One region of the Kosakonia pseudosacchari genome, then DNA from elsewhere that is predicted to be linked to it. Evidence: predicted binding sites of a transcription regulator. Region 1 holds the regulator's gene; each other region holds the start of a gene.

What was found. The regulator CRP, encoded in region 1, controls carbon source genes, mostly activating them, when cyclic AMP is high. The targets are predictions, from matches to a motif close to ATGTGANNNNNNTCACAT.
Positions count from the first base shown of each region.
Region 2: a site for CRP is predicted at 3,183-3,200, ahead of rhaS (HTH-type transcriptional activator RhaS). Genes of this name have one in related genera too.
Region 3: a site for CRP is predicted at 4,895-4,912, ahead of IP581_RS10725 (sugar transporter). Genes of this name have one in related genera too.
Region 4: a site for CRP is predicted at 1,961-1,978, ahead of ydfZ (putative selenium delivery protein YdfZ). Genes of this name have one in related genera too.

Region 1 covers NZ_CP063425.1:4,476,159-4,483,440, reverse strand. Annotated here, with positions in the region: gene argD (bifunctional acetylornithine/succinyldiaminopimelate transaminase) at 1-1,023, shown strand, start outside; gene IP581_RS21380 (YccS/YhfK family putative transporter) at 1,013-3,091, opposite strand; gene crp (cAMP-activated global transcriptional regulator CRP) at 3,138-3,770, opposite strand; gene IP581_RS21370 (OsmC family protein) at 4,075-4,479, shown strand; gene IP581_RS21365 (phosphoribulokinase) at 4,522-5,391, opposite strand; gene IP581_RS21360 (YheU family protein) at 5,446-5,664, opposite strand; gene IP581_RS21355 (hydrolase) at 5,661-6,680, opposite strand; gene IP581_RS21350 (toxic anion resistance protein) at 6,859-7,282, shown strand, end outside.
Region 2 covers NZ_CP063425.1:72,155-79,436, forward strand. Annotated here, with positions in the region: gene rhaD (rhamnulose-1-phosphate aldolase) at 1-236, opposite strand, end outside; gene rhaA (L-rhamnose isomerase) at 303-1,562, opposite strand; gene rhaB (rhamnulokinase) at 1,559-3,028, opposite strand; gene rhaS (HTH-type transcriptional activator RhaS) at 3,328-4,164, shown strand; gene rhaR (HTH-type transcriptional activator RhaR) at 4,238-5,086, shown strand; gene sodA (superoxide dismutase [Mn]) at 5,447-6,067, shown strand; gene kdgT (2-keto-3-deoxygluconate transporter) at 6,324-7,282, shown strand, end outside.
Region 3 covers NZ_CP063425.1:2,273,871-2,281,152, forward strand. Annotated here, with positions in the region: gene eamA (O-acetylserine/cysteine exporter) at 1-411, shown strand, start outside; gene marB (multiple antibiotic resistance protein MarB) at 449-664, opposite strand; gene marA (MDR efflux pump AcrAB transcriptional activator MarA) at 703-1,083, opposite strand; gene marR (multiple antibiotic resistance transcriptional regulator MarR) at 1,105-1,539, opposite strand; gene IP581_RS10715 (MarC family NAAT transporter) at 1,781-2,455, shown strand; gene IP581_RS10720 (alpha/beta hydrolase) at 2,455-3,609, shown strand; gene IP581_RS10725 (sugar transporter) at 3,616-4,818, opposite strand; gene IP581_RS10730 (PhzF family phenazine biosynthesis protein) at 4,992-5,783, shown strand; partial or broken gene IP581_RS23895 (SDR family oxidoreductase) at 5,836-5,961, opposite strand; partial or broken gene IP581_RS10735 (DeoR/GlpR transcriptional regulator) at 5,957-6,298, shown strand; gene IP581_RS10740 (L-lactate dehydrogenase) at 6,308-7,252, opposite strand.
Region 4 covers NZ_CP063425.1:2,261,439-2,268,720, forward strand. Annotated here, with positions in the region: gene IP581_RS10635 (mannitol dehydrogenase family protein) at 116-1,579, shown strand; gene ydfZ (putative selenium delivery protein YdfZ) at 1,657-1,860, opposite strand; gene IP581_RS10645 (GntR family transcriptional regulator) at 2,028-2,714, opposite strand; gene ydfG (bifunctional NADP-dependent 3-hydroxy acid dehydrogenase/3-hydroxypropionate dehydrogenase YdfG) at 2,804-3,553, opposite strand; gene dcp (peptidyl-dipeptidase Dcp) at 3,740-5,785, shown strand; gene IP581_RS10660 (hypothetical protein) at 6,229-6,447, shown strand; gene IP581_RS10665 (hypothetical protein) at 6,497-6,925, shown strand.

The DNA.
Region 1 (7,282 bases):
CTGAAAACGCAGGGCGAAACGCTGTGGCACACCAGCAATGTTTTTACCAACGAGCCTGCTCTGCGCCTGGCGCGTAAACTGATTGACGCCACGTTTGCCGAGCGTGTGGTGTTTATGAACTCCGGTACTGAAGCCAACGAAACGGCATTCAAGCTGGCGCGTTTTTATGCATCTACACGCCATAGCCCCTACAAAACAAAAATCATCGCCTTCCATAATGCCTTCCATGGGCGTTCGCTGTTTACCGTAAGCGTGGGCGGTCAGCCGAAGTATTCCGATGGCTTTGGCCCGAAACCGGCGGATATCATTCATGTGCCGTTTAACGATCTGCACGCGGTGAAAGCGGTGATGGACGATCACACTTGCGCGGTAGTGGTAGAGCCTATTCAGGGCGAAGGCGGTGTTACTGCCGCCACGCCGGATTTCCTGAAAGGTTTGCGCGAGCTGTGCGATCAGCACAACGCCCTGCTGGTGTTCGACGAAGTGCAGTGCGGCATGGGTCGCAGCGGAGAGTTGTTTGCTTATATGCACTATGGCGTGACGCCGGATATTCTGACCAGCGCCAAAGCGCTTGGCGGCGGTTTCCCTATCAGCGCCATGCTGACCACGCATGACATAGCGAGTGTTTTCCACGCCGGTTCACACGGCTCCACCTACGGCGGCAACCCGCTGGCCTGCGCCGTCGCCGGAACCGCATTCGACATTATCAACACGCCGGAAGTGCTCAGCGGCGTGAATGAAAAACGTCAGCTGTTCGTTAAGCATTTGCAGCAAATCGGCGAGAAATTTGACCTGTTTAGCGATATTCGCGGCATGGGGCTGCTGATTGGCGCCGAGCTTAAACCGCACTATAAAGGCCGCGCGCGCGATTTCCTCTACGCCGCTGCCGGTGCGGGCGTCATGGTGCTGAACGCCGGCCCGGACGTCATGCGTTTTGTGCCTTCGCTGATTATTGACGCGCAGGATATCGAAGAAGGGATGAAGCGCTTCGCGGATGCGGTGGCGAAAGTGGTCAACGGTTGAGGCGGCGGTTGAGCCAAATGCCGTGATGCGGGCGCTGACGCCATGCTACCGACGAAATGGTGTGCATGGTGTTCAGATGCCCGATGATTCGCTGTAAATGCTGCTCCAGCGTGCTCATTGGCCCATGCGTTAATGTTTCCGGGGCTTCGAGAATATTCACATCGCCGGATCCTCCCGGCCCGTCATACTCCAGCCGCTGCTGGCAGCGCTGCAGGGCTATTTCGCAGGATTGCAAATAACGTTGCGCCAGTTCCGGCGTCAACATCGTATGTTCGCGCGCCAGTGTCGTCATGGCATTGATATGCTCAACGATAAACTGGCTGTGCGTTACCCACAGTTTCATATCTTCCAGATAACGCGTATTGAATCCCGGTTCCTGCATCGCCTGGTTTAGCGAGTTGAACAGGGCGTTATGTGCCTGGTTTACGCGCATACGCTGCCAGGCAAGCGGCGTTGGCTGTGGATTATCGCTCAGGATCAGGCGAATCGCTTCCTGATCTGTTTCCAGCGCATCGTGCGCATTCTGTCGCAGTAAGCCACTTTGCCACTGCGGCCACAGCCAGACCATGCCGCCGAAAGCGATCAGGCAACCAATCAACGTATCAATAAGCCGGGCGACAATAAACTGCTCACCATTTAGCGTCAGCAACTGCAAGGTGTAGACGGCGGTAATGGTAAAACCCACCATCGCCCAGCCGTAGTTTTTCCGAATAATGAGATAACTGACCAGCGTAATCATCAGCATTGCGGCCAGCGTAAAACCGAGGGGAACATGAAAGTGCAATGTAGCTCCGGCAATCACCAGCCCCGCAATGGTGCCCGCCGCCCGGTGGACAATGCGAACGCGCGTTGCGCCATAACCGTTTTGCGTAACAAACATCACCGTCATCATGATCCAGTAGGGTTTCGGTAAATGCAGGGCGCTGCCCATCAGGCTGGCGATGCTGAGCATGACGCTTATCCGTGCGGCATTACGCAGCGCCGCAGATTTCAGTGATAAATAGCTTTTCAGCGCCGGGAAAAGGGGCAAGCGCCGCTGCTTTTCCGCCATCAGATCGCGAGCATAGAGCGGGCGTTGAGTGCGCAAGACGCGCGCGATACGGCTAAAATGCCAGGCGCAGAACTGACCGACCGGGTTATCCGGATGCTGGCGGGCGATTTTTTCCAGCGCGCCGATCTGCTTATCCATGTTGAAGCGCGTGGGATAGCGGTGATAGAGAATGTCGTCTGCCAGCACACGTAAGCGAGCGGCGACAGTTTGCGCGTTCCAGCGGATCACCTGTTCGGCGTGGGTTTGTTCCACCAGTTTCTGCACCTCTTCCGGCTGGTGTAAACTCACCGAAATGTGCTCTTGCAGATCCAGCCCCACCTGGAAAACCCGCAGTAGCCGTTTGTAATCGTTGTGTTTATTGGCTGCCAGCATATGCAGTTGCTGGTAGCACTGGCTTATCATATCCACCGCTTTTTGCTGGCGGGCAAGCAACGGCGGCAGGGCTTTTTCCGGGTCGGCGTGCTGCGTCAGCAGGCTGTATTTCGCTTCGCAGTAATCTGCCAGTTGCCGGTAGAGCAGGCTGAGGGATTCGCGCAGCGGTTGCTCGCGCCACATCCAGAACCAGAACCAGTTGAACAGCCCATACCACAATGTGCCCAGCGCATAGATAAGCAGCGGTTCCCATACCGGCATGTTGCCGGCAAGGCTGAGGGTAAAAATAGCGGCAATCAGTGAAGCGGGAAGCAGGCGGCCATGCAGCGCACTGATTTCGGCGGTCACGCCTAAAACCAGCGTCAGTCCGGTGAGGATCAGCGGCAGCGGGAGATCTTTCGCCAGCAATAATTGCACCATCAGGCTACTGCCTGCAAACAAGGTTCCGCCAATGATCAGGCGTTTGAAAAAACGTTTATGCGGCGTATCAAGCCCGGCAATGTTGCAGCAGGCGGGAACGAGGGAAAACAGCAGACCTTGTTGCAGGTGACCAACGAGAAGGCCAATCGCCACAGGCAAACATAACACCAGCGTTTGTCGCAGTGCGTAGTTGATTTCGGGGTGATAAATCAGCCTGCGCCACATGAGGGAAGAAAAACGACGCAGCGTGTAAGCTGCGCCGTTTTACAGATTAACGCGTTCCGTATACGACGATGGTTTTACCATGGGCGGAGATCAGGTTCTGATCTTCGAGCATTTTGAGAATGCGGCCCACTGTTTCACGGGAACAACCGACGATCTGACCAATTTCCTGGCGAGTAATTTTAATTTGCATGCCGTCCGGATGGGTCATTGCGTCTGGCTGTTTCGCCAGGTTTAACAGCGTTTGCGCGATACGGCCGGTTACGTCCAGGAAGGCGAGGTTACCCACTTTTTCTGAAGTGACCTGCAGGCGACGCGCCATTTGCGAGGAAAGACGCATCAGGATATCCGGGTTAACCTGGATTAACTGACGGAATTTTTTGTACGAGATTTCAGCCACTTCACAAGCCGTTTTAGCGCGTACCCATGCACTGCGCTCCTGACCCTCTTCGAACAGGCCCAGTTCACCGATAAAATCTCCCTGGTTCAGGTAGGAGAGGATCATCTCTTTACCCTCTTCGTCCTTGATCAGCACTGCCACTGAGCCTTTAACGATGTAGTACAGCGTTTCCGCTTTTTCACCCTGGTGAATCAGCGTGCTCTTCGACGGGTACTTATGAATGTGGCAATGAGACAAGAACCATTCAAGCGTCGGGTCTGTTTGTGGTTTGCCAAGCACCATGCGCGATTATCCTCTGTTATAAGCTGTCTCAGACACAGGATGAGCCCCTACGTCTGGGGTTGCAATCTAAGCTTCCCGCATCCAGGGAAGTGGACCGTCAGCGTCATCTGCGGTCTCTAAAGTATGATGTCATGCATACATGCGTAACATCCATTTATCTCTGTAGCATCCAGAGTGTTTTAGCATAGCTTTTACCGCCTGTCTCCTGGTGTCTCGCTTCAGCATGACGCAGGTCGCCTTCCGTTGCGAGTTTTGTTATGTACGCGTAATCTGTAAAGAAAATTGCTACTCCGGAGTGAAGAAAATGCAGGCACGTGTGAAATGGGTTGAAGGGTTAACGTTCCTCGGTGAGTCCGCCTCGGGCCACCAAATCCTGATGGACGGTAACTCCGGCGACAAAGCACCAAGCCCGATGGAAATGGTGTTGATGGCGGCGGGCGGATGTAGCGCTATCGATGTGGTTTCTATTTTGCAAAAAGGGCGTCATGACGTGACCGACTGCGAAGTGAAGCTGACTTCAGAGCGTCGCGAAGAAGCGCCGCGCCTGTTTACCCACATCAATTTGCACTTTATCGTCACCGGTAAAGCGCTGAAGGACGCGGCGGTTTCCCGTGCGGTGGATTTATCCGCGGAGAAGTATTGCTCGGTGGCGTTGATGCTCGAAAAAGCGGTGAACATCACCCACTCTTACGAAGTTATCGAAGCCTGATGCGAAAAGCCCGGCAGCGTGTTGCTTACCGGGCTTTCTGCATTATTTGATCTTTTTGCCTTCCATCAGCCGTTGCACCAGCGGCGTCATAATCAACTCCATCGCCAGCCCCATTTTTCCGCCAGGCACCACCAGCGTATCCATATGCGAAATAAACGAGCCTTGCAGCATCGCCAGCAACCACGGGTAATCAATCCCTTCCAGGTTACGGAAGTGGATCACCACAAAACTTTCGTCCAGTGAGGGAATACCTTTCGCGGCGAACGGATTAGACGTATCCACCGTAGGGACACGCTGGAAGTTAATGTGCGTACGGGAAAATTGCGGCGTAATAAAATTGATGTAATCCTCCATCGAACGCACGACAGAATCCATTACTGCTTCACGCGAATGCCCGCGCTCGCTGGTATCGCGGACAAGTTTTTGGATCCACTCCAGGTTAACAATTGGCACCACGCCCACCAGCAAATCCACATGACGCGCGACATCGTTTTGCGGCGTCACCACGCCGCCGTGCAACCCTTCATAAAACAGCACATCGGTCGGTTCCGGCAACGGTTGCCACGGCGTAAACGTGCCCGGCACCTGGTTCCAGGGCACGGCTTCATCGTAGGTATGCAGGTATTTGCGCGCCTGGCCTTTGCCGGTTTGGCCATATTCGCTAAACGTCTGTTCCAGCAGACCAAAATCATTGGCTTCCGGGCCAAAATAGCTGATGTGTCGGCCAAGATCGCGCGCCTTACGGATAGCCATATCCATTTCCGGGCGGGTATAGCGATGGAAGCTGTCACCTTCCACTTCTGCCGCGTGCATATTGAGCTGGGCGAAGATCTTACGAAAGGCGAGGCTGGTGGTGGTGGTTCCCGCGCCGCTGGAGCCTGTAACGGCGATAACCGGATGTTTGGCGGACATAGCAACTCCCTGAATTAACGATTATTTCAGTATAGCCAGCCGCCATGTAATTGTTCAGTCGTGGAACTGCCCGCGCGGCATGATGTTGACCGTCTCGTGCAGTTCCGACCACACCAGTACGGCTTCGCCGCGTTGCAGTTGCCGTTTAACGTCGGCGACCTTTTGCTCAAGTGAACGTTCATGTTCACCATAATCAGTGCCTTCGCGCAAGACAAAGCTCTCAATCAGATTGTCCAGCGTCTGTGCATCAATCTCTTGCCAGGGAATAATCATCGTCTTTCCAGATAAGCGGATAACCAGTCAGGAATGCGTTTTTCCAGCCACATCTCCGGGCGGCGCAGCGTACCGCCGACAAACCCGACGTGGCCGCCGTGTTCCGTCAACTGATACTGAATATTGACGGGCAACTGCCCGACATCCGGGATCACATTGTTGTCCATAAACGGATCGTCTTTCGCGTGGATAATCAGCGTTGGTTTACGAATATCCGGCAACACCGGCATTGCGCTGCAGCGGCGATAGTAATCCAGCGCGTCGGCGAAACCGTGGATTTTCGCGGTGATCAGATCGTCGAACTCGCGAATACGGCGCAGCTTACGCAGCGCAGGCAACGTGGTTGGCAGCGAACCTGGATAAGCGCGTAATTTGCGCGCGGCGTTCGCTTTCAGCAAATTCAACAAGTAGCGCTGATAAACGCGGGAAAATCCCTTATCCATATGATAACTACAGGCTTCCAGCACCAGCGGCGCGGAAACAATCACCGCCGCGTCGACGGGCAAACTATCATCGGCTTTTGCCAATAAACAGCCGAGCATATTTCCGCCGAGCGAGTAACCCACCGCTGCGGTTGGTGCTGAACCAAACTCTTTACGCAGCCAGTGCAAAAACCAGGTGCCATCTTCGGTTTCGCCGGAGTGATAAATACGGTTCAAACGGTTAGGAATGCCGCTACAGCCGCGAAAATGCATCACCACGCCAAGCCAGCCGCGCTGCTTCGCCGCATGCACCAGACCGTGCGCGTACGGGCTGTGCAGGCTGCCCTCCAGGCCATGAAACACCACCAGCCGTGGTTTATGTTTCGCCTGATTCGGCTCTTCGCTCCAGGCCAAATCGACAAAGTCTCCATCCGGCAGCTCAAGGCGCTGCCACCAGGGTTCAAACTGTAGGCGTCGACGTAAAATGCGTGGCAGCATCGTTTGTAGATGCGGATTGCGCGCACCTGGCATTGGATGAAAGTTAAGCGAGTCTCCCTGATTTTCAAGGAAATTTGCAGGTGTAATATCTGCCATCTTGTCAATAAACGTAAGTAAATAGACGATTATTATACTTGTTAATAAATGGGCTGTTTAATACTTTGCTGCTGTTGTACCGTATATGCTTTTGCAGTCGGCCCGATAACTTTCTAAGAAATCTATTACTTTCATTGGATTACTGCCGTCTGCTTTTAAATCATTGAGGATGTATTAGATGACAGACAATACCTCGCGTGACCTTGCCGCGTCACCATCCCTGGGCCAAACCATTAACGACTTACCCGGCAGTGAAAATTTAACGCCTGCCGAGCAGACGCAAATCCAAAATATTGTCGACGAGATTAATATTAACGACCCGGTGTTCTCGCTCTCTTTTGGCGCGAAAACCATGAACAGCATCTCTCAGTTCTCTGATTCGCTGATGCAAGAAGTCCGCGCTAAAGACGCGGGGGTTATCGGTGCGCAATTGACCGACTTGCTGATGAAAATCAAACAGGTCGATATCAGTCACTTTGAGCAAAAACCGGGTTTTCTTGCCTCGCTTCCGCTGCTGGGTTCGCTATTTAACCGTATTGAACGCACCATGCTGGAGTACCAAACGCTGGCGAAGCAAGTCGATACCATCACCGAAAAACTCA
Region 2 (7,282 bases), 510 kb from region 1:
AAAAATTTACCGGAGCCGGTGACGATAAACGGCGTATTGGCCAGCAGCGGCATTGGCTGGCTCAGGGCGATATAGCGCGGTTTCTGGTGAAAATCGGCGGCGAACGATGTGATATCGGCCTCATCCAGGCGCAGCGTCAGGTTGCCGCCGTTGCGTTCATCCCAGCCTTTCAGCCAGGCGTCCGAGGTGGCTTTGATCATCCCCTGGACGAACCAGGAATCGGTAATGGTCTGCATAGTCTTCTGTTTCCCGTTTATTGCCCGGTAGCGCTGCGCTTACCGGGTCTGATGAATGCGCAGCGATTAGCCACGTTTGCTTAATACGTCTTTCTCATAGGCACGCACGCTTTCCAGCCACTGGCTACCGGCTGGCGTATCGTGGCGCTGGCAGTACATTTCCCACACCGCCTGCCACGGCAGGGATTTCTGCTCTTCGAGCAGCGCCAGACGCGCGGTGTAATCACCGTCCGCTTCCAGTTGGCGCAGTTGTTCAACCGGTTCGAGCAGCGCGCGCAGCAGCGCTTTTTTCATGTTGCGCGTGCCAATCACCCACGCGGCGATGCGGTTGATGGAGGCGTCGAAGAAGTCGAGCCCGATGTGGACGCGATCGAACAGTTTGTGGCGGATAATTTCACTGGCGATGGCCTGCGTTTCGTCATCCAGCAGCACAACGTGGTCGCTGTCCCAGCGTACCGGACGGCTGACGTGCAGCAGCAGACGCGGCACATAAAGCATGGCGGCAGAGATTTTGTCGGAGATAACCTCCGTCGGATGGAAGTGGCCGGCATCAAGGCACAGCGCGGTCTGGCGGCTGGTGGCGTACCCCATATAGAACTCGTTGGAGCCGACGGTGTAGCTCTCTGCGCCGATGCCGAACAGCTTACTTTCCACCGCGTCGATATGGTGCGCCGGATTCAGTTTTTCGCTGATCACCTCATCGAGCGCGTCGAGCAGACGCTGGCGCGGCGCGAGACGGTCAACGGTGACATCTTTCATGCCGTCCGGGATCCAGATATTCATTACTGACGGCGTACCCAGTTGCTCGCCGAACCAGGCTGACACGCGACGGCTGGCTTTCACGTGATCGATCCAGAACTGGCGGATCTCGGGATTGGCGTGGGAGAGCGTAAAACCATCGGCGCTCAACGGGTGCGAGAAGCAGGACGGGTTGAAGTCCAGCCCTAGGTTATTGGTTTTTGCCCACTGTACCCAGTTTTTGAAGTGTTCGGGTTTGATTTCATTCCGCGCGACCGGCGTTTCGGCTTCGTGATAAATCGCATGCAGGTTCAGGCGTTTTGGACCTGGGATCAGGCTTAGCGCTTGTTCCAGATCGGCGCGTAATTCCGTGGCGTTGTGCGCTTTGCCCGGATAATTACCGGTAGCCTGAATGCCGCCGGTCAGGCTGCCTTGCGGGTTTTCGAAACCGGCAACGTCATCGCCCTGCCAGCAGTGCATGGAAACCGGCAGCCTGTCGAGCTGGCGCAGCGCCTCCTCGACATCAATCCCCACAGCGGCGAAACGCTGTTTAGCTATGTCCCAGGCTTGTTCAAGTTGAGTGGTCATGCGCAAAGCTCCTTTGTCTGTCGTTTTGGCTGAAAGCGCGCGACATAGCGGGCGATTTCATTATCAGGATTAGGGGTAAACGTAATCAGTGAGTGGTTAGCCGTGATCAGCTGGCGAAAATCATCGACGTTGCTTAACTCATCCAGCGTCATCAGTTGCACGCTAATATTGCCCAGCGTCGAGGCCTCCACCGGCCCGGCGACGACCGTCAGCCCGCAGGCATCGGCGCAGAGCTGGTTCAGTAACTGGTTCTGGCAGCCGCCGCCGACAATATGCAGGCGGGTAAACGGCTTACCGCGCAGGAACGCCAGTTCGCTCAGCACATCGGCATACAGCAGCGCGAGGCTATCGAAGATGCAGCGCGCCAGTTCGGCGGCGTTCTGCGGTACGGGTTGGCCCGCGTCCCGGCAGGCGGCCTGGATCTCAGCGCTCATGTTGTCCGGGTTGATAAAGCGATCATCGTTCGGGTTAATCACAAAACGGCAGACAGGAAGTTGCTCGGTGAGCGCGATTAACGCCGGTAAGTCGGAGATGTTTTGCTCTTTCAGCACGCGTTGCAGCAGCCACAACCCCATGATGTTTTTCAGTACCCGGTAACGGCCTTCGGCACCGCCTTCATTGGTGATGTTGGCAGCGAGCGCCTCATCGCTGGTGTAGGGGGTTTTGCTCTCAAAGCCCATCAGTGACCAGGTGCCGGAAGAGAGATAGGCCGCGTCGTGATTTTCCAGCGGTGCGGCGATCACCGCGCTGGCGGTATCGTGGCTGGCGACGGCGACGACCGGAATGGCATTACCCTGCGGGCAGATCCAGTTGCCGATAACATTGCCCGGATGGGTTGGCGTGCCAAACCAGCGAGACGGAACGCCAGCCCAGCCCAGCAATGATTCATCCCAGGTATCGGTATTGATATTGACCAGTTGGGTAGTGGTGGCGTTGGTGTATTCCCAGTTGAGATTGCCGGTCAGGCGGTAGCTGAAGTAATCCGGGATCAGCAGCGCGTGATCGGCCTGTTCCAGCAAGTGCGGTTGCTGTTCTGCTAATGCGCGTAACTGGTACAGGGTGTTGAAGGGTAAAAACTGAATACCGCTGCGACGATAGATATCGGCTTTGCCGGGATTTTGCAGCGCCCGGTGCATCACGCCATCGGTGCGATTGTCGCGGTAGGCTATCGGCAACCCGACGCGCTGGCCTTCGCGGTTAATCAGGATGTAATCAACACCCCAGGTATCAATACCGATGCTGTCTGGCTGTATGCCTTCGGCGCAAACCTTGTTCAGTCCAAGGCGGATTTCAGCTTCCAGGCCGTCGATATCCCAGCAATCAAAGCCGTCCACTTTTTGCAGACAGTTTATAAAACGGTGAATTTCGCGAAGCGAAAGCGTGCGGTTCTGACGGTCATAGCGCGCCAGCATGACGCGTCCGCTGGAGGCGCCTAAATCCACCGCAACACAATGGCGAAAAGTCATGATCGGGTCCTTCTTAGAGTCATTGCGGACAGTCTAAAAAGGGCGCGACAGCCGTACCTTCTTGCTACTGACAGCGGCGATTTCGCGCTGGCAAGAAAGCAAAGGTGAACGTGAGAGAGTTCACAGTTTCCAGTAATCGCGCGGTTTTCGGCCATTGTGACCCTCACCACATTTCCCGATCTTTCCGGGCGTTTCTTGAAAAAACGGCAGGCTATGCGCGAATTGGCGTCGAAAATTTAAGGTGAGGTCGAAAACCCTTAATTACTATTTTGAGAACATTTCTCAAGACCGGGGCAATCATGACCGTACTGCATAGCGTGGATTTTTTTCCGACAGGTAAATCACCCGTTGCCATTGAACCGCGATTGCCCCAGGCCGCGTTTCCGGAACATCACCATGATTTTCATGAAATCGTTATTGTCGAACACGGAACGGGGATCCATGTTTTTAATGGCCAGCCTTATACCATCAGCGGCGGCACGGTCTGTTTTGTGCGCGATCATGACCGCCATTTGTATGAACATACCGATAATCTCTGTTTGACCAATGTGCTGTACCGCTCGCCGGATGCGTTCCAGTTCCTTGCCGGGTTGAACCAGTTGCTGCCGCAGGAGCAGGATGGGCATTACCCGTCGCACTGGCGGGTAAGCCAGCACACGCTGGGGCAGGTGCGCGGCATCATTAGCCAGATGGAAGAGATGGGCAGTGAAGTGGCAACCCATGACATTGCCAACCGCGAGATCCTGTTTATGCAGTTGCTGGTGTTATTGCGTAAAAGCAGCCAGCAGGAAGATGCGGGTAACAGCGATGCGCGGCTGAACCAGCTGATGCTGTGGCTGGAGGATCACTTCGCCGAGGATATTTGCTGGGAGTCGCTGGCGGAACAGTTCACCTTGTCATTGCGCACGCTGCATCGCCAGCTTAAACAGTCCACCGGTATGACGCCGCAGCGCTATTTAAACCGCCTGCGGTTGATTAAGGCACGCCATATGCTGCGCCACAGCGACGAGAGCGTGACGGATATCGCGTTTCGCTGCGGGTTCGGCGACAGTAACCACTTTTCGACGCTGTTTCGCCGCGAATTTGACTGGTCACCGCGTGATATTCGCCAGGGGCGCGACACGCTGCTCCAGTAACGAGAAGGTTATCACCGATTTTTTTTCGGGCTTCCGCTAATAATGTCAGGTTGTTCACGGCAGAGGTGGCGTTGTGGCTGGTGAGTTAATTCTTCGTAAAGCAGACTTTTTCCCGCGCGCCGGACAGGCGGTTGTGGTGGCCGATCGCTACCCGCAAAATGTCTTTGCTGAACATACGCATGAGTTCTGCGAACTGGTGATGGTGTGGCGCGGCAATGGGTTGCATGTGCTTAATGACCGGCCTTACCGCATTACGCGCGGCGATCTGTTTTATATTCGCGCCGAAGATTGTCACTCTTACGCCTCGGTTAATGACCTGGTGTTACAGAACATTATCTACTGTCCGGACCGGCTGACGCTGAATCTCGACTGGGCCGCGCATATTCCGGGGCTTAACGGCGCGCCGTCCAACCCGCACTGGCGGATTGGTAGCAGCGGAATGGCGCAGGCGCGGCAGGTGATTACGCAACTTGAACATGAGAGCGCGAAGGACGATCCGCTGGCGAATCTGATGGCGGAAACCCTGTTTGCCCAACTGGTGATGACCCTAAAACGCCACCGTTTCGCTACCGATAACCTCGCCGCGACCCACAGTGAAGCACTGTTGGATAAACTGATCACCGCCCTTTCCGGCAGCCTGAATCGCAGCTTTGTGCTGGAGCGTTTTTGTGAACAGGAACAGTGCAGCGAGCGGGCGCTGCGCCAGCAGTTTCGCACTCAAACCGGGATGACTATCAACCACTATTTGCGCCAGTTACGCATTTGCCATGCGCAATTTTTGTTGCAGCACTCCGAGCAGATGATCAGCGAAATCGCCATGCAGTGCGGGTTTGAAGACAGCAACTACTTTTCGGTGGTGTTTAGCCGGGAAGTGGGGATGACGCCGGGTCAGTGGCGCCATCGCAGCCGGGTTGCTGCCTGATTCGCTTGCCCTGTCTGGTTCGACGCACTACGCAGCCCTGTCTTGCGGGTTGCCATCAATGGTTTTCCACCCTTAAAAACCTCATCCAGCCGCACACAGATTGCTGCGCTGCCTGGTCGATGGACGTAAAAATCGCACAAAGGATCACACTTCAAATATTTGCCGCGTTGCGTTGCAGACCGGCAACCATGGCGTGATGCGGACGGACGGCTTCACGATTTCAATAACATAACCAAAAGTTATAACCTTATTAAAACTACGGCATTGATAAACATTTTCAATATCATTTAATTAACTATAATGAACCAACTGCTTACGCGGCGTTAACACAATAGCCGCTTACCCTTAATGGAGATGAATATGAGCTATACACTGCCCGCTCTGCCGTATGCATACGATGCCCTCGAACCGCATTTCGACAAGCAGACGATGGAAATCCATCACACTAAACATCACCAGACCTACGTGAACAACGCGAATGCCGCGCTGGAAAGCCTGCCGGAGTTCGCCAGCCTGCCGGTTGAAGAGCTGATCACCAAACTGGACCAGCTGCCTGCGGACAAAAAAACCGTACTGCGTAACAACGCAGGCGGTCACGCGAACCACAGCCTGTTCTGGAAAGGCCTGAAGACAGGCACCACCCTGCAGGGCGACCTGAAAGCTGCTATCGAGCGTGATTTCGGTTCCGTGGACAACTTCAAAGCTGAATTCGAAAAAGCAGCGGCAACTCGCTTTGGTTCCGGCTGGGCATGGCTGGTACTGAAAGGTGACAAACTGGCTGTGGTTTCTACCGCTAACCAGGACTCCCCGCTGATGGGTGAAGCGATCTCTGGCGTGTCCGGCTTCCCGATCCTGGGTCTGGATGTGTGGGAACACGCTTACTACCTGAAATTCCAGAACCGCCGCCCGGACTACATCAAAGCGTTCTGGGACGTAGTGAACTGGGACGAAGCGGCTGCGCGTTTCGCTGCGAAAAAATAAGCCGCTTTCGTCACGTACGATAGCGTGAGTCGAAGCCCCGCCAGGCGTTGCCAGCGGGGCTTTTTTATTCCTTTTTGCCCGCCAGAAACCAAAAGGAACGCTGATCCTAAAATAATGAAATAATGTTTTGTTATGGTTGTTTGATCACTTTTCTCGCATCAATCCGGGTCTACGCTCTCTTCATCCGCGCGGCTGTTGTTCCGTTCAACCGGAGTGCCAGCGCCATAAAAATCGAACGGTTTTTACAGGTGAAGATATGCAAATCAAGCGTGCAATAGAGAAAATCCCTGGCGGGATGATGCTGGTTCCATTGTTCATCGGTGCCTTGTGCCACACTTTTGCGCCTGGTGCCGGGAAATACTTCGGTTCGTTCACTAACGGCATGATTACCGGGACGGTGCCGATCCTTGCAGTGTGGTTTTTTTGTATGGGAGCTTCAATCAAACTGAGCGCGACCGGTACGGTGCTGCGTAAATCCGGCACGCTGGTGGTGACGAAAATCGCGGTGGCGTGGATAGTGGCGGCGGTTGCGTCGCGGTTGCTTCCGGAACACGGCGTGGAAGCTGGGTTTTTCGCCGGGCTATCGACGCTGGCACTGGTGGCCTCGATGGATATGACCAACGGCGGGTTGTACGCCTCCATCATGCAGCAGTACGGCACTAAGGAGGAGGCCGGGGCATTTGTGCTGATGTCGCTGGAATCCGGCCCATTGATGACGATGATCATCCTCGGTACTGCTGGTATTGCTTCTTTTGAACCGCATGTGTTTGTCGGCGCGGTGCTGCCCTTCCTCGTGGGGTTCGCGCTGGGTAATCTCGACCCGGAACTGCGCGAGTTCTTCAGCAAGGCGGTGCAGACGTTGATTCCGTTCTTCGCTTTCGCGCTTGGCAACACCATCGATTTAAGCGTGATTGCGCAAACCGGGCTGCTGGGGATTTTGCTCGGCGTCGCGGTGATTGTCATCACCGGGATCCCGCTGATTATTGCCGATAAACTGATTGGCGGCGGCGACGGAACCGCGGGGCTGGCGGCCTCCAGTTCGGCGGGTGCTGCGGTGGCTACGCCGGTGCTGATTGCTGAAATGGTGCCGGACTTCAAAGCGATGGCCCCGGCAGCCACCGCGCTGGTGGCGACATCGGTGATTGTTACTTCGATCCTGGTGCCGATTTTGACTTCTGTCTGGTCACGAAAAGTGAAAGGGGCGGAAGCGGAAGT
Region 3 (7,282 bases), 2.2 Mb from region 1:
AATAAAAAAATCATGCAGCACAGCTCGCGCCCGGCGATCATGTCGCTGGTGGTATGGAGCGCGCTGATCCCGATTGTGCCGTTTATGGTCGCCTCGCTGGTTTTCGATGGCCCGGCGCTGATGCTGCAAAGTGTGGTCAGTATTGATTTAACCACGCTGCTGTCGCTGGTCTATCTGGCGTTTATCGCCACCATTCTGGGATATGGCATCTGGGGCACGCTGCTGGGTCGCTACGAAACCTGGCGTGTGGCGCCGCTGTCGCTGCTGGTGCCGGTGGTCGGCATGGCGAGTGCCGCGTTACTGCTGGGTGAGACGCTCTCCGCGTTACAACTGGTCGGAGCCGTGCTGGTGATGGCGGGGCTGTATATCAATGTGTTTGGTTTTCGTCTGCGGCGCCTGGCGCGGGCATAAGCATAAAAAAAGCCCCGCAGGATGCGGGGCAAGACGTTTAGCTGCGCTGATGGTAATACGGCACACCTAACGCGTCGGATTTGTCGCTACCCACGCCCATATGGTTAAAATCAAAAGGCGATGTTTGCTGGGCGGTGGGTAAAATCATCACGTCACGGTTGTTCTGCTGTGCGGGATGATTAACTTGCTCCGCATAACTCTGGCCGGATAACAGCACCATCAGGGTGACAGCGGCACAGGCGATACGTTTCATACTTTCCTCGATACGTCTTTTTACTGCAGGCGATTAAATTAACAAGCGTGATTCAGCGGGAACAGATACCGGGACTCTGCCGGAATATCTGTCACGCGGAATTTATGCGGCGGCACGTCGAAATAGTTCTTAAACGTGCGCGTTAAGGTTTGTTGCGATTCAAACCCGTAACGCTCTGCCAGATACAGGATCGGCTCATTACTTCCCTTGAGCTTTTGCGCAATTTCCGTCAGCTTGCGGCTGCGAATGTACTGGCCCAGCGAATGACCAGTCTCTTTTTTAAACATCCGTTGCAGGTGCCACTTGGAGTAACCAGAACGCTCTGACACTTTTTCCAGCGACAGCGGCGATTCCAGGTTGTCCTCGATCCAGTCCAAAATGCTATGAATAGTGATAGCGTCAGTATTGCGTCTGGACATCGTCATACCTCTTTGTTTTTTTTACGGCAAAATTTTCTTGAGTAAATACTCAAGGGTTGCCACTTCTTCTGTCGTTAAGTTTTTGGTTAATTCCTGGTGCAGGTTATGCCCTACTAATTGATGACATTGCTCGCACAGCGCCGCGCCTTCGGCGGTTAACCGCACCAGCACGCCGCGCTTGTCATTCGGATTCGGGTTACGTTCGATCCAGCCTTTGCACACCAGTCTGTCCAGCATGCGGGTCAGGGCGCCGAGATCGACGGAAAGCACTTTTTTCAGTTCTACCGGGGTGATACACACTTCGCAGCGGATAGAGCAGAGCACCTTAAACTGGGTGGCGGTGATATCCAGCGGCGACAGGTAGTCGTTGAGTAAACGATCTTTTTTCTGGTTAACCATGTGGATCAAGCGGCCTAAAGGAATGATGTCGTTAAATAGATCATTCGTGCTTTTCACAATGGTTGCCCCGGCAAGTAGATTAGTCACGGCAGATATTATTGCTCAGGCAAATATAAGTCAACCGAATGAATCCACGATGCCACTATTTGCTAAAACGTTTCATGTCAGGAAAAAAATCCATTCGTAACGCACTGAAAGTAATCATTTAATCAGGACGCGGGCTGCGGGCGGGCATGCCATTGCCGCCGCGTTATGGCTATACTGGCGGGGTTTTGACCTTGCAAGGAGTGACCATCAGATGCTGGAACTTTTTAAAGCCATTGGCCTTGGGCTGGTGGTGTTGCTACCGCTGGCTAATCCGCTAACCACCGTGGCGCTGTTTTTAGGGCTGGCGGGGAATATGAATAGCGCCCAGCGTAACCAGCAGGCGCGGATGGCCTCGATCTACGTCTTCATTATTATGATGGTGGCGTACTATGCCGGTCAGGTGGTGATGAACACCTTCGGTATCTCCATTCCTGGGTTGCGCATTGCCGGTGGGTTGATCGTGGCTTTTATTGGTTTTCGCATGCTGTTCCCGGCGCAAAAAGCGCATCAGGCGCCAGAAGTAAAAACCAAGTCAGAAGAGCTGGAAGAGGAGCCCGGCGCCAATATCGCCTTTGTGCCGCTGGCCATGCCGAGTACCGCCGGGCCAGGCACCATCGCCATGATCATCAGTTCCGCCTCGACCATTCGCCACGGCGCCGAGTTTCCCGAGTGGGTCATCACCGTTGCACCAACGCTGATTTTCGCCATTGTGGCGCTGATATTATGGGTAAGCCTGCGCAGCTCCGGGGCAATCATGCGGCTGGTGGGCAAGGGCGGTATAGAAGCCATTTCGCGGCTGATGGGCTTTCTGCTGGTCTGTATGGGCGTGCAATTTATCATCAATGGCGTGCTGGAAATTATCACCACTTTTCATGCCGGAGCCTGATGCGCAAATTTTTCTCCTGCCTGGTCGTGGCGCTGGTGGCGCTAACCGGCTGTCAGCAACGCCCCGGCGAACAACCGCCGCTGGCGCAAAAAAGCTTTGCTGAATATCAACAGCAAACGCGCGATTTTGTTGCCGCGCACCGGGCGTTTCAGACGCTGGATAAAGCGAGCGAGCTGCGGCTCAACACGCCGCAGGAGTGGCGTCCGGCGCAGCACGCGCGCAAAGGCATTTTGCTGATCCACGGCCTGGGCGACGGGCCAGGATCGTTTGTGGATATTGCCCCCGAACTGGCAAAACAGGGCTTTCTGGTGCGCACCGTGTTGTTACCCGGTCACGGTACGCGGCCAGCGGATCTGCTGGATGTCGATGTTTCTCAGTGGCGGCAAGTGGTGCGCGAGCAGGCTGATATTCTGGCTAAAGACGTTGATTCCCTGTGGTTCGGCGGTTTTTCGACTGGCGGGAATCTGGCGCTGGAATATGCGATGGCGCATGACAACGTGCAAGGGCTGTTGCTGTTTTCTCCGGCGTTCAAATCCAGCACCGGTTACGATTTTCTCGCCCCGACGGTAGCACTGTTTCGCGACTGGTTGCGCCCGCCGAGCGCCGTTTTCCCGCAGCAAATCGCCACTCGCTACTTACGTGTACCGACCAACGGTTTCGCCCAGTTCTGGCGCACCAGCGCCAGTGCGCAGCGGTTGCTGGCGCGTAAACCGTGGACCAAACCGGCGCTGCTGGTATTAACCTCGCACGATTCGGCGCTCAACACTCGCTGGATCCTTGATCAATTCGATCGCCGCTTCACCCACCCGGCCAGCCGCGTGATTTGGTACGGCACTCCACCGCCGGAAGCGGCAAAAATGCCCCGCTTACGGGTGAAGACGGATTATCTGCCGCAGGATCGCATCAGCCAGTTTTCCCATATGTCGGTGCTCTTTTCGCCCCGTAATCCGCTGTACGGACGCAAAGGCAGCGTGTTGCTCTGTGCGAATGGTCAATCTGAAGAGGCGGCAAAACGCTGTCTGGCGGGGGAAGAGGTGTGGTATTCAGACTGGGGGTTAGTCGAGGCGAACAAAATTCATGCTCGCCTGACGTGGAACCCGTGGTTTGACTGGCAAACCACGGTGATGGATGAGGTTATCTCTGGCGCGCAATAACCACGTTTAAACGTGGCTGGCGTGAGTTTGCTCTTCCAGTTTCACCGGCCAGCGGCGGAAAATCACCACCGCCCACACCAATGCGGCAATCGCCGGGATCGCTCCGGCGTAACCGATGACGTTCATCGACCAGTGCAGGCTTATCTGGTTGCCGACCAGCGCACCCGCGCCGATACCAATGTTAAAAATTCCGGAAAACAGCGACATCGCCACATCGGTAGCATCCGGGGCCAGCGCCAGCACTTTGACCTGCATGCCCAGGCCGATAATCATAATCGCGATGCCCCATACCACGCTCAGCACCGTCAGATGCATTTCGCTTCCGGAAGCGGGCAGCATCATCACCAGCGAAATCACCAGCAGACCAATTGCGCTGCACACCAGGCCAGAGGCGTGCTGATTCCCCAGCTTGCCAAACAGCACACTGCCGATAATCCCGGCCCCGCCAAGCACTAACAGCAGCAGGGTGGCGAAATTGGCGCTAAAGCCCGCCACATTTTGCACGAACGGCTCAATGTAGCTGTAAGCCGTGTAATGCGCGGTTACCACTATCACGGTGAGCAAATAGATGCACATCAGCGCCGGGCGACGGAACAGCACCGGCAGGCTTTTCAGCGAACCTGAATGTTCGCTCGGCAGCGCCGGCAGCAATTTCACCAGGCACACCAGCGTGACCAGCGCGCCCATACCGATGGTGAAAAAGGTGGTACGCCAGCCGAAATATTGTCCGACAATACGACCGATCGGCAGCCCGAGCACCATTGCCAGTGCGGTGCCGGTGGCGATCAGACTCAATGCCTGCGCACGTTTCCCGGCAGGTGCCAGGCGAATAGCCAGCGAGGCGGTAATCGACCAGAAAATCGCGTGGGCGAAGGCAATGCCGATGCGGCTAATTACCAGTACCTCAAAACTCCAGGCGAGAAACGACAACACATGGCTGGCGATAAACAGCACAAAGAGCGCAATCAATAATTTACGGCGCTCAATCTGGCTGGTCAGCAGCATAAAGGGCAGTGACATTAGCGCCACAACCCAGGCATAGATGGTCAGCATGATCCCCACCTGCGCGGTTTCCATGTCGAAGCTCTGGGCGATATCCGACAGCAAACCCACAGGCACGAATTCGGTGGTGTTGAAAATAAAGGCGGCGACAGCAAGCGTCACTACCCGCAGCCACGCGACTTTTCGTGAAACGGTATTCGTAGTCATAAGGGTATTTTGGGGTTGGTTGGCGAAAAGAAGAGGTCACGATCTTACTGCCTTTGCTGGCGAAAATACAAACATTTTGTGATGTAGATCTCATTTTCTATTCGTGTGAAAAATACCAGTTGCAACGTTTCCGAATAGCGCTCAAAAACAGAAGACAAAAAAGAGGAAATGCTATGCAAACCATCGATTTCTATATGGTCGACGCCTTCAGCGACCGCACGTTTGGCGGTAATGCCGCCGCCGTCTGCCCCCTGACCGAATGGTTAGCGGATGATGTCTTGCTTCGCATGGCGCAGCAGCATAACCAGTCCGAAACCGCCTTCTTCGTGCGTAACGACAGCGGTTTTGAGCTGCGCTGGTTCACCACGCAAGCTGAGATCAATCTCTGCGGCCACGCGACGCTCGCCGCCGCGCATGTGATCTTTGAATATCTCGATTACCCGGATACCGAAATCCTCTTCACTACCCGCTTTGTGGGTGATCTCAAAGTGAGTCGCAACGGCGACTGGCTGACGCTGGATTTTCCGGCCTGGGCGACGGAAACGGTAAGTCAGGTTCCGGCGCTGCTGATGAAAGCGCTGGGTATTGAATGCGCCAAAGAAGTGCGCGTGGCGCGGGATTATCTGGTGGTGCTGGAAAACCAGGCGCAGGTAGAAGCCTTAACGCCGGATATCGCGGCAATGAAACCGCTTGGCAAGATGGTCTGCGTAACCGCGCCCGGCGAGAATGTCGATTTTGTCAGCCGCTTCTTCTGCCCTGGCGAAGCGGTGGCGGAAGATCCGGTGACCGGTTCGGCGCACAGCATGTTGATTCCGTACTGGGGCGAAAAACTGGGTAAAAACAGCCTGCAGGCGCGGCAGGTTTCCGCGCGCGGCGGGGATTTACGCTGTGAATGGCGCGGCGATCGCGTTCTGATTGGCGGCCAGGCAACGCTCTATTTGCTGGGCAAAGTGTTCTTGCGCTAAAAACCGCCAGGCCTGTAACGCCGGGTGGGTTTCTTCCTGCATAGCGCAGACATCACTTCAGCGACGCACCGCCGCAAATCATCCGCTCCTGCCCGGTGATAGCGGCGGCCTCCGGCGAGAAAACAAAATTCACCCGCGCCGCCACTTCCTGTGGCGTAATTAAACGGCCAACCGGCGGGCGCATTGATGATCCCAGCCAGTCCTGCATCGGTGAGCACGGGCGTAAACTGCTGCAAAATATCTGGCCGGATCTGGCATTTGTCAGCTGTAACGGTTGGGATTTGCAGTGCGGCATCACCGCGCCGACCGAGGAGAAAGCGGCGCTGAAACACGATTTGATCGTGAACGCCAGACGCCGGGTGGTGCTGGCGAACAGCAGTAAATAGGGTGCGCGGTCGCTATTTAACGTGGCGGATCCCGATTCGCTGACCGATATCATTACCGATACGCAGCGTAGCCCCGGGATCCGTCAGCAGCTTGCCACTTTGCCAGGCCGGTTAACCTTTGCCGGTTAACGGTGTCAGTCAGGGCAAGCGGGCAATATTCGCTTTGATAACGTCTGCGGAGTGGTTGAATTTCGCCACTTCGTCACCTTCCAGTTGCAGTTCAATAATCTGTTGAACACCGTTTTGCGCCAGCACGGCCGGTACGCCAATCGCCACATCGCTGACGCCATATTCCCCGTCCAGAATGCAGGAGATCGCCAGCGCGCGGTGGCTGCCGGTAAAGATATTGCGGCAGATCTCGGCGATGGTGCCGGCAATGCCGTACTCCGTACAACCTTTACGGGCGTAAATCTCAAAGCCGTGGCGGCGCACTTTGTCCGCCAGCGCGTCGACATCCAGCCGCTGACCGGTTTTGCGCCGGTAAACATCGGCAATCGGCGAACCGTACACGGACGAGTGCGACCACACCGGAAACTGGGTGTCGCCATGCTCGCCAAGGATAAACGCATCGATACTTTGCGCGCCAATATCCAGCGTCTGTGCCAGCGCGCGGCGCAAGCGGGTGGTATCCAGCCAGACGCCGGTGCCAATCACCTGGTTGCGCGGAAGCCCGGAAAGTTTCCACACCTGCCAGGTGATGATGTCACACGGGTTGGTCGCCACCAGGAAAATGCCGTTAAAACCGTTTGCCATCATGGACGGCACAATGTTTTTAACGATCCGCGCGGTGTTGGTCAGCTCATCAAGACGTGTTTGTCCCGGTTTTAACGCGCCGCCGGAAACGGTGATCACCGCAATATCCACATCTGCGCAATCTTCTACCGGGCGGGTGGAAATGACCATCATACCGGGCATATACGCGGCGGCATCGGCCAGATCCTGGGCGTGGCCTTCCACCCGTTGCTGGTCTAGATCCACAAGAATCAACTCTTCACAAATGTTCTGGTTCAGCAGGGCATAAGCAGCAGATGCGCCGACATTGCCTGTGCCGATAATCATCACTTTCCGGGCTTTGGTGTTCATGAATATTCCATTTTCTGCATCGTATGTTGC
Region 4 (7,282 bases), 2.2 Mb from region 1:
TTTAGTTACCATTCTAGTTAGTGTAGTCCGCAAATCCTGTCGCAAATCATAGTCTGGTTTACCGCAGTCCGTAATCTATTGAACCACTGTTTCACTTAATAAGATGAGTCTCACCATGGAAAACAGGCTGTTAACGGCGAAAGCCACGTTACCCACTTATGACCGTAACAAACTGGTTGCGCGCATTGTGCATCTCGGTTTTGGCGCGTTTCATCGCGCGCATCAGTCAGTTTATGCCGATATTCTTGCCGCAGAGCATGGCAGTGACTGGGGCTATTGCGAGGTCAATTTGATTGGCGGTGAGCAGCAAATTGCCGATCTCAAGTTGCAGGATAATCTCTATACCGTGGCGGAAATGTCAGCCGACGCGTGGACTGCGCGTGTGGTTGGCGTCGCGAAACGCGCACTGCACGCACAGGTGGATGGTCTGGAAACCGTACTCGCCGCTATGTGCGAACCGCAGGTTGCCATTGTTTCACTGACCATCACCGAGAAAGGCTATTGCCACTCTCCGGCAACCGGCAAACTGATGCTCGATCACCCATTAATTGTTGGCGACCTGCAAAATCCCCATCAGCCGAAATCAGCGGCAGGTGTGATTGTCGAAGCGTTAGCGCGCCGTAAAGCCGCCGGATTACCGGCGTTCAGTGTGATGTCCTGCGACAACATGCCGGAAAATGGCCATGTCACCCGCAATGTGGTCTGCGCTTACGCGCGGGCGGTAAGCGCAGAATTGGGTGACTGGATTGAAGCCAATGTGACGTTCCCGTCAACCATGGTAGACAGAATTGTTCCGGCGGTGACCGCCGAAACGCTGGATAAAATCGAGCAACTGACCGGTGTGCGCGACCCTGCGAGTGTGGCCTGTGAGCCGTTCCGCCAGTGGGTGATTGAAGACAATTTTGTGGCGGGTCGTCCGGCGTGGGAAAAAGCTGGCGCCGAGCTGGTAGCTGATGTTGTGCCGTTTGAAGAGATGAAACTGCGCATGTTGAACGGCAGCCACTCCTTCCTGGCGTATCTGGGTTATCTGGCGGGTTATCAGCATATTAATGAGTGCATGGAAGACGAGAATTACCGTCGTGCCGCGCACGCGTTGATGCTGAAAGAGCAGGCGCCAACGCTGAAAGTGCAGGGCGTGGATCTGGCGCATTACGCCAATCTGCTGATTGCGCGTTACAGCAATACCGCGTTGCGTCACCGCACCTGGCAGATCGCGATGGACGGTAGTCAGAAGCTGCCACAACGTATGCTGGATTCCGTGCGCTGGCATTTAGTGCATCAAAGCGATTTCTCCCTGCTGGCGCTGGGCATTGCCGGCTGGATGCGCTATGTCGGCGGCGTCGACGAGCAGGGACAAGCGATCGAAGTGTGCGATCCGTTGCTGGTAGTGATTCAGAACGCGGTTAACAGCAGCGCGCAAGGTGAAGCCCGTGTGCAGGCATTGCTTGGAATTGAGGCGATTTTTGGCAATGAATTGCCGGAAGATGCGACCTTTGTGGCTCAGGTGAAAAAAGCCTATCTGACGTTGCTGGAGAAAGGCGCGAAAGCCACGGTGGCGCAGTACGCCGCAGCACGTTAACTACAAATCTTAAACGTAATAGAAACAGTGAATGCCGCCACGGCGGCATTCTTTTTCACCACACTCTTTCTAACCGCTTAGTGCAAACCAAGACGAATCAGTTCAACCGGTTCGAATTTACCTTCACAGCCTTCCACTTCCACCGTTTTGCTGCGGCGCAGCTGTGCGGGGGTTAACCCCTCGGCGTGAATGGCGACGATTTTGCCGGTGCGGCCAGTGCCATTAATCATCACGCGCGTGCCGGTGGTGATAGCGTTACGGTTACGATCATACGTCATCATGGTGGTTTCTCCTTATTGAAATCCGCAAAACGAAACGGGGCAGAAGATGTCCCCGAAATGGACGCCTTATAAATACGCCCCTGAGCTCATGAGTTTTTGTTTTTGATCAAAGTCACACTTTTTTGCGTGAAAAAAATGTGACCCGGCGGAGATAAGAAGGGGGAAGATTACTCTTCGCTGAACCAGTCGCGGTTTTCCTGGCGAATAGTTTTTACTGACTCGCTGATTTCCTGCAAATGCAGCGTCATGGCGCGATCAACGGCGTCAGCATCGCGTTTTTCCAGCGCCGCGAAAATATCCATATGCTGGCGCAACAGCATCTCCGGCGGCGAAACATGATCAAGGCTCATATAGCGCACCCGGTCGATGGTCGCTTTAATATTTTCGATAGTGTCCCACGCTAACTGGCAGTCGGCGATGAGCGCCAGCTTCTGGTGGAAATTATCGTCCAGCTCGAAAAAGTCATTCAGTTGCTTACGTTCAATCGCGGTGCGTTGTTGATTAAGGTTTTGCTCCAGCTGGTAACAGGCGCTGTCATCAATCATCGTCGCGGCGCGGCGGGCGACGGCGCACTCAATAGCCTGGCGAACAAAACAGCCGTTACGCACCTGCGTCATGGAGATTTTATTGACGTAGCTGCCGCGCTGCGGGCGGATTTGGATCAGGCCGTTTTCCGCGAGTTTAATAAAGGCTTCGCGTACTGGCTGGCGTGACACGTCAAAACGCACCGACACCTCTTTTTCCGACAACGGCGTGCCCGGTGGGATCAGGCAATGGACGATGTCCCGCCGTAAAATGCGGTAAATTTGTTGATTGACGGGCTGTGTAGGGTTGAGTTGCGTTTCAGCGGCCATTCGCTCTTACTTTTTAAGGGGTTAACCTGTCTACCATACCATTAATTTAACGGACATCCCATACCCGGCCCGCAGGCCGGGCGCGGAAATTACCCTTCGCGGTGTACGCTAAGACCCGCATATGTCTGGCTGACGGGCATCATTTCGAGGGTATTGATATTGACATGCTTCGGCAACGTGGCGACCCACCAAACCGCTTCGGTAACGTCTTCCGGCGTCAGCGCAGTGGTGTTCTCGTAAGTTTTCCCGGCTTTCGCGTCATCGCCTTTAAAGCGCACATTCGAAAATTCGGTGCCGCCCACCAGGCCCGGCTCAATATTGGTCACGCGCACGCCGGTACCGCTGAGATCGGTACGTAAGTTCAGGCTAAATTGCCGCACAAAGGCTTTGCTCGCACCATAAACGTTGCCGCCTGCATAGGGCCAGCTACCGGCGGTGGAACCGATATTAATCACATGCCCGCGATTACGCTCAACCATGCCCGGCAGCACTGCGCGCGTCATATACACCAGACCTTTATTGTTGGTGTCGATCATGGTTTCCCAGTCGTCGACATTTGCTTTATGTGCCGGCTCCAGGCCCAATGCCAGACCCGCATTGTTAACCAGCACATCAATCTCGCGCCACGCGGCAGGCAGCGCAGAGATAAACTCTTCAATCGCCGCGCGGTTACGCACGTCCAGTTGCGCGGTATAAAGATTGTCGCCCAGTTCGTCCTTCAGTTCCTGCAAACGTTCCTGACGGCGGCCTGTGGCAATCACTTTATGGCCGTTCTGAATAAAACGGCGTGTGATACCTTCGCCAAAACCCGCTGTAGCCCCGGTAACCAGAATAATCATCTCACTGTTCCTCAACGCTTTTTGTGGTGTCGCGACATAGCATGCACCGCTTTATAGCGGTAACACAACTTATCCCGCATACAGTGTGGCAAAAAACGCCGGCTCATGCGCGAAAGCAGAGAAATGATTGCGATGCGCGCGGCGCATGCCTACTCTGATCTGAACCATCGCATTCAGGAGCGAAATATGTCGGTCACTAATCCTTTCTTTTCTGCCAGCACACTGCCTTACCAGGCGCCGCCTTTTGATGCCATTAATCAGGAGCATTACCGTCCGGCGTTTGATGAAGGAGTACGGCAAAAACGCGCTGAAATTGCCGCTATCACACAGAATCCCGCGCCAGCGGATTTTGACAATACTTTTTTGGCCCTGGAGCGCAGCGGCGCGCTACTGACGTATGTCACCAGCGTCTTTTTCGCCATGACATCGGCCCATACCAATGACTTTTTACAACAGCTGGATGAGGCGTTTTCTGCCGAGCTTGCTGAGCTGGCGAACGATATTTATCTCGACGATGCCCTGTTTGCCCGCGTGGAAGCGGTATGGAAACAGCGCGAGGCGCTCTCTCTGGACGCCGAATCCTTGCGTCTGGTGGAAACCACCTATCAGCGCTTTATGCTGGCGGGCGCAACACTGAGTGCGCAGGACAAAGCGACGCTGAAAGCGCTGAACACCGAATCAGCCACCCTGACGAGCCAGTTTAACCAGCGTCTGCTGGCGGCGGATAAAGCCGGTGGGCTGGTGGTGGATTATGCCCATCAGCTTGATGGTTTGAGTGCAGAAGAGATAGCGATTGCCGCCGAGGCAGCAAAAGCCAAAGGGCTGGAAAACCGCTGGTTGTTGTCGTTGTTGAATACCACGCAACAACCAGCACTGGCGGCTTTACGCGATCGCCAGACGCGTGAAAATCTGTTTAACGCGGGCTGGTTGCGCACGCAAAAAGGGGATGCCAACGACACCCGCGCAATTGTGTTACGCCTCGTGCAGTTACGCGCTAAGCAAGCGAAACTCCTCGGCTTTGCCGATTTCGCCAGCTGGAAGATTGCCGATCAGATGGCGGCAACGCCACAGGCGGCGCTGGATTTCATGCGCCATATTGCGCCTGCCGCACGTTCCCGTGCCGAGCGAGAACTGGCCGATATCCAGCAGGTCATCGATACGCAGCAGGGCGGTTTTACCGCGCAAGCCTGGGATTGGGCGTTTTATGCCGAGCAGGTACGTCTGGCGAAATATTCACTGGATGAATCACAAATCAAACCGTACTTTGCGCTCAATACCGTGCTTACCGAGGGGGTTTTCTGGGCCGCGAGCGAGCTGTTTGGCCTTCGCTTTACTGAACGCTTTGATATTCCTGTCTATCATCCGGATGTTCGCGTATGGGAAATTTTCGATGCTGATGGTGCCGGATTAGCGCTGTTCTATGGTGATTTTTTTGCCCGCGACTCAAAAAGCGGTGGCGCGTGGATGGGCAATTTCGTCGAGCAGTCAACACTCAACGGCACACAACCGGTGATTTACAACGTCTGCAATTACCAGAAACCCGCAGCCGGACAGACGGCGTTACTTTCGTGGGATGACGTCATCACGCTGTTCCATGAATTTGGCCACACTCTGCATGGGCTGTTCGCCAGCCAGCGCTACGCCAGCCTCTCCGGCACCAATACGCCGCGTGATTTTGTCGAGTTCCCGTCGCAAATCAATGAGCACTGGGCCAGCCAGCCGCAGGTGTTTACGCGCTATGCCCGCCATTACCAAAGCGGCGAGCCGATGCCGGAGGCACTGCGCGAAAAAATGTTACGCGCCACGCAGTTTAATAAAGGTTATGACATGACCGAGCTGTTGAGCGCCGCGCTGCTGGATATGAACTGGCATGGCCTGGCGGACGGCGAGAACGTAAGCGATGTGGAGAGCTTCGAGGCGCAAGCGTTGCGCAAAGAGCATCTTGACCTGGCGGCGGTTCCGCCACGTTATCGCAGCAGTTATTTTGCCCATATTTTCGGCGGCGGTTATGCGGCCGGCTATTACGCTTATCTGTGGACACAAATGCTGGCGGACGATGGTTACCAGTGGTTTGTGGAGCAGGGCGGGTTAACGCGAGAAAACGGGCAGAAATTCCGCGAGGCGATTTTATCCCGTGGCAACAGTGAAGATCTGGCCGCGCTTTACCGCCAGTGGCGTGGTCACGATCCTGCGATCGAACCGATGCTGAAACATCGGGGATTGAGCGAATAGCGCGAGAAAATTGCTTTAAAAACTTACATAACCCGCCAGAGCATTGACCTGAATATGCCCGGCAAATAACGTGGACGTGGTGATGAATCCCCCTGCGCGGAGGGGCTACCAGTCATACCTTTTTGGGGTGAAAGCGAGTTCTGCGGGCTGGAGCAGACTCACCGGGAGGCACCCGGCATCACCGAAATCTGTATCGCCAGAGGCTTTTTTTCTTAAAGGCCTCTGGCGTTTTTCTTAAATCACCGCGCTTCAAATCCCTGTTTTTACCCATTTCATTTATTAAATTGCGGGCTGGTTCACACTTCCTGGCGTAGCGTTATCCCTTTCATTAAGCCAAATTAAAGAACCTGATTTTACGGCTTAACATTCTGTGGCATTACACAGGCATTGAGAAAGTGGCTGTGCTAATGTCGAGTGCTATTTAAGCAACTGAGGTAACCGACATGACCAAAAATGTAGTGGTAATACGCGCCGGTGGTAAGGTTGAAAACGTGACCGTGGAAGATAATGCAAAATCGGTCACGTTTAAAAATGAGCAAAGCTCTTTTCTGGAAATCCCAATTGAATCCTGGGAACTTGACGGAGAAACCTTCCTCGTTGCCCGATTTTCTGACCTGGTCAGCCAGCAGGAAACTGAACAAGCCATCCGGAAATTTTACTGATCAACAACCGCCTGCGGGCGGTTTTTTCATGTGGTACGCGGAGGTATAAATGGCAAATGAACGTGAAGTCTCAGAAACGGCCGCTCCCACGGTGAGCACCCAGGATAGCGCCTTATCGCATCTGGTTTCCTGTGCCAACCTCGGTGCGGGTATGGTAGTGACGCTGGTTGTCGGCGGCCAGGTCGTGGCGGGTGAACTCGTCTCCGGGCAAGAATATGCGCTATATACCGCGAAATCTATTCGATCTATTCAGGGGGATGACGCGTCGCTGAAAAATTCCATCGCGCTTTTCTTTGATGAGCTGGCTAATGATTATCGCGTGGAAGAGGGGCACGATATTCCGCTTAATTATTTGCATATTAAAGATCCGTCGTGGATGACGGGAAATGGCGGCTGGACGAGCGTAAAAGGAACAATATTGCGCGTGCATATTGCGAAAGTGAGCGGCTTTTCTTTAGGGAAAGCGAAAAACGCCTGAATAAAGGAAATTAAAAGGGCCTCCTGTGAGGCCCTTCCTATAACACTTGCTTTGGCCACCGTCTTCTTCGGAGTGCGGGTATACAGGATTTTGCTGTAAGTCTTGCGCCACAAACCGAGCAAATGGCCCCATGAGGCATACGTTGGCCCGGGCAGAATGTAGTAAATAAAAACTTCTGGCTGCTGCAAACCGGGCATTTAAATTTGATATTGGGGATAACCCCTCCGGCCTGTGAAATGGAGATCTGACGTTATCACAAACTTTATACGCCGAAAGATATATCTTCTGTAATTTCAAGGGCAAAAGAGAACTCTCGACAGAAAAACGTTTCGATGAAACCCGTTTCAGCCGCGACTC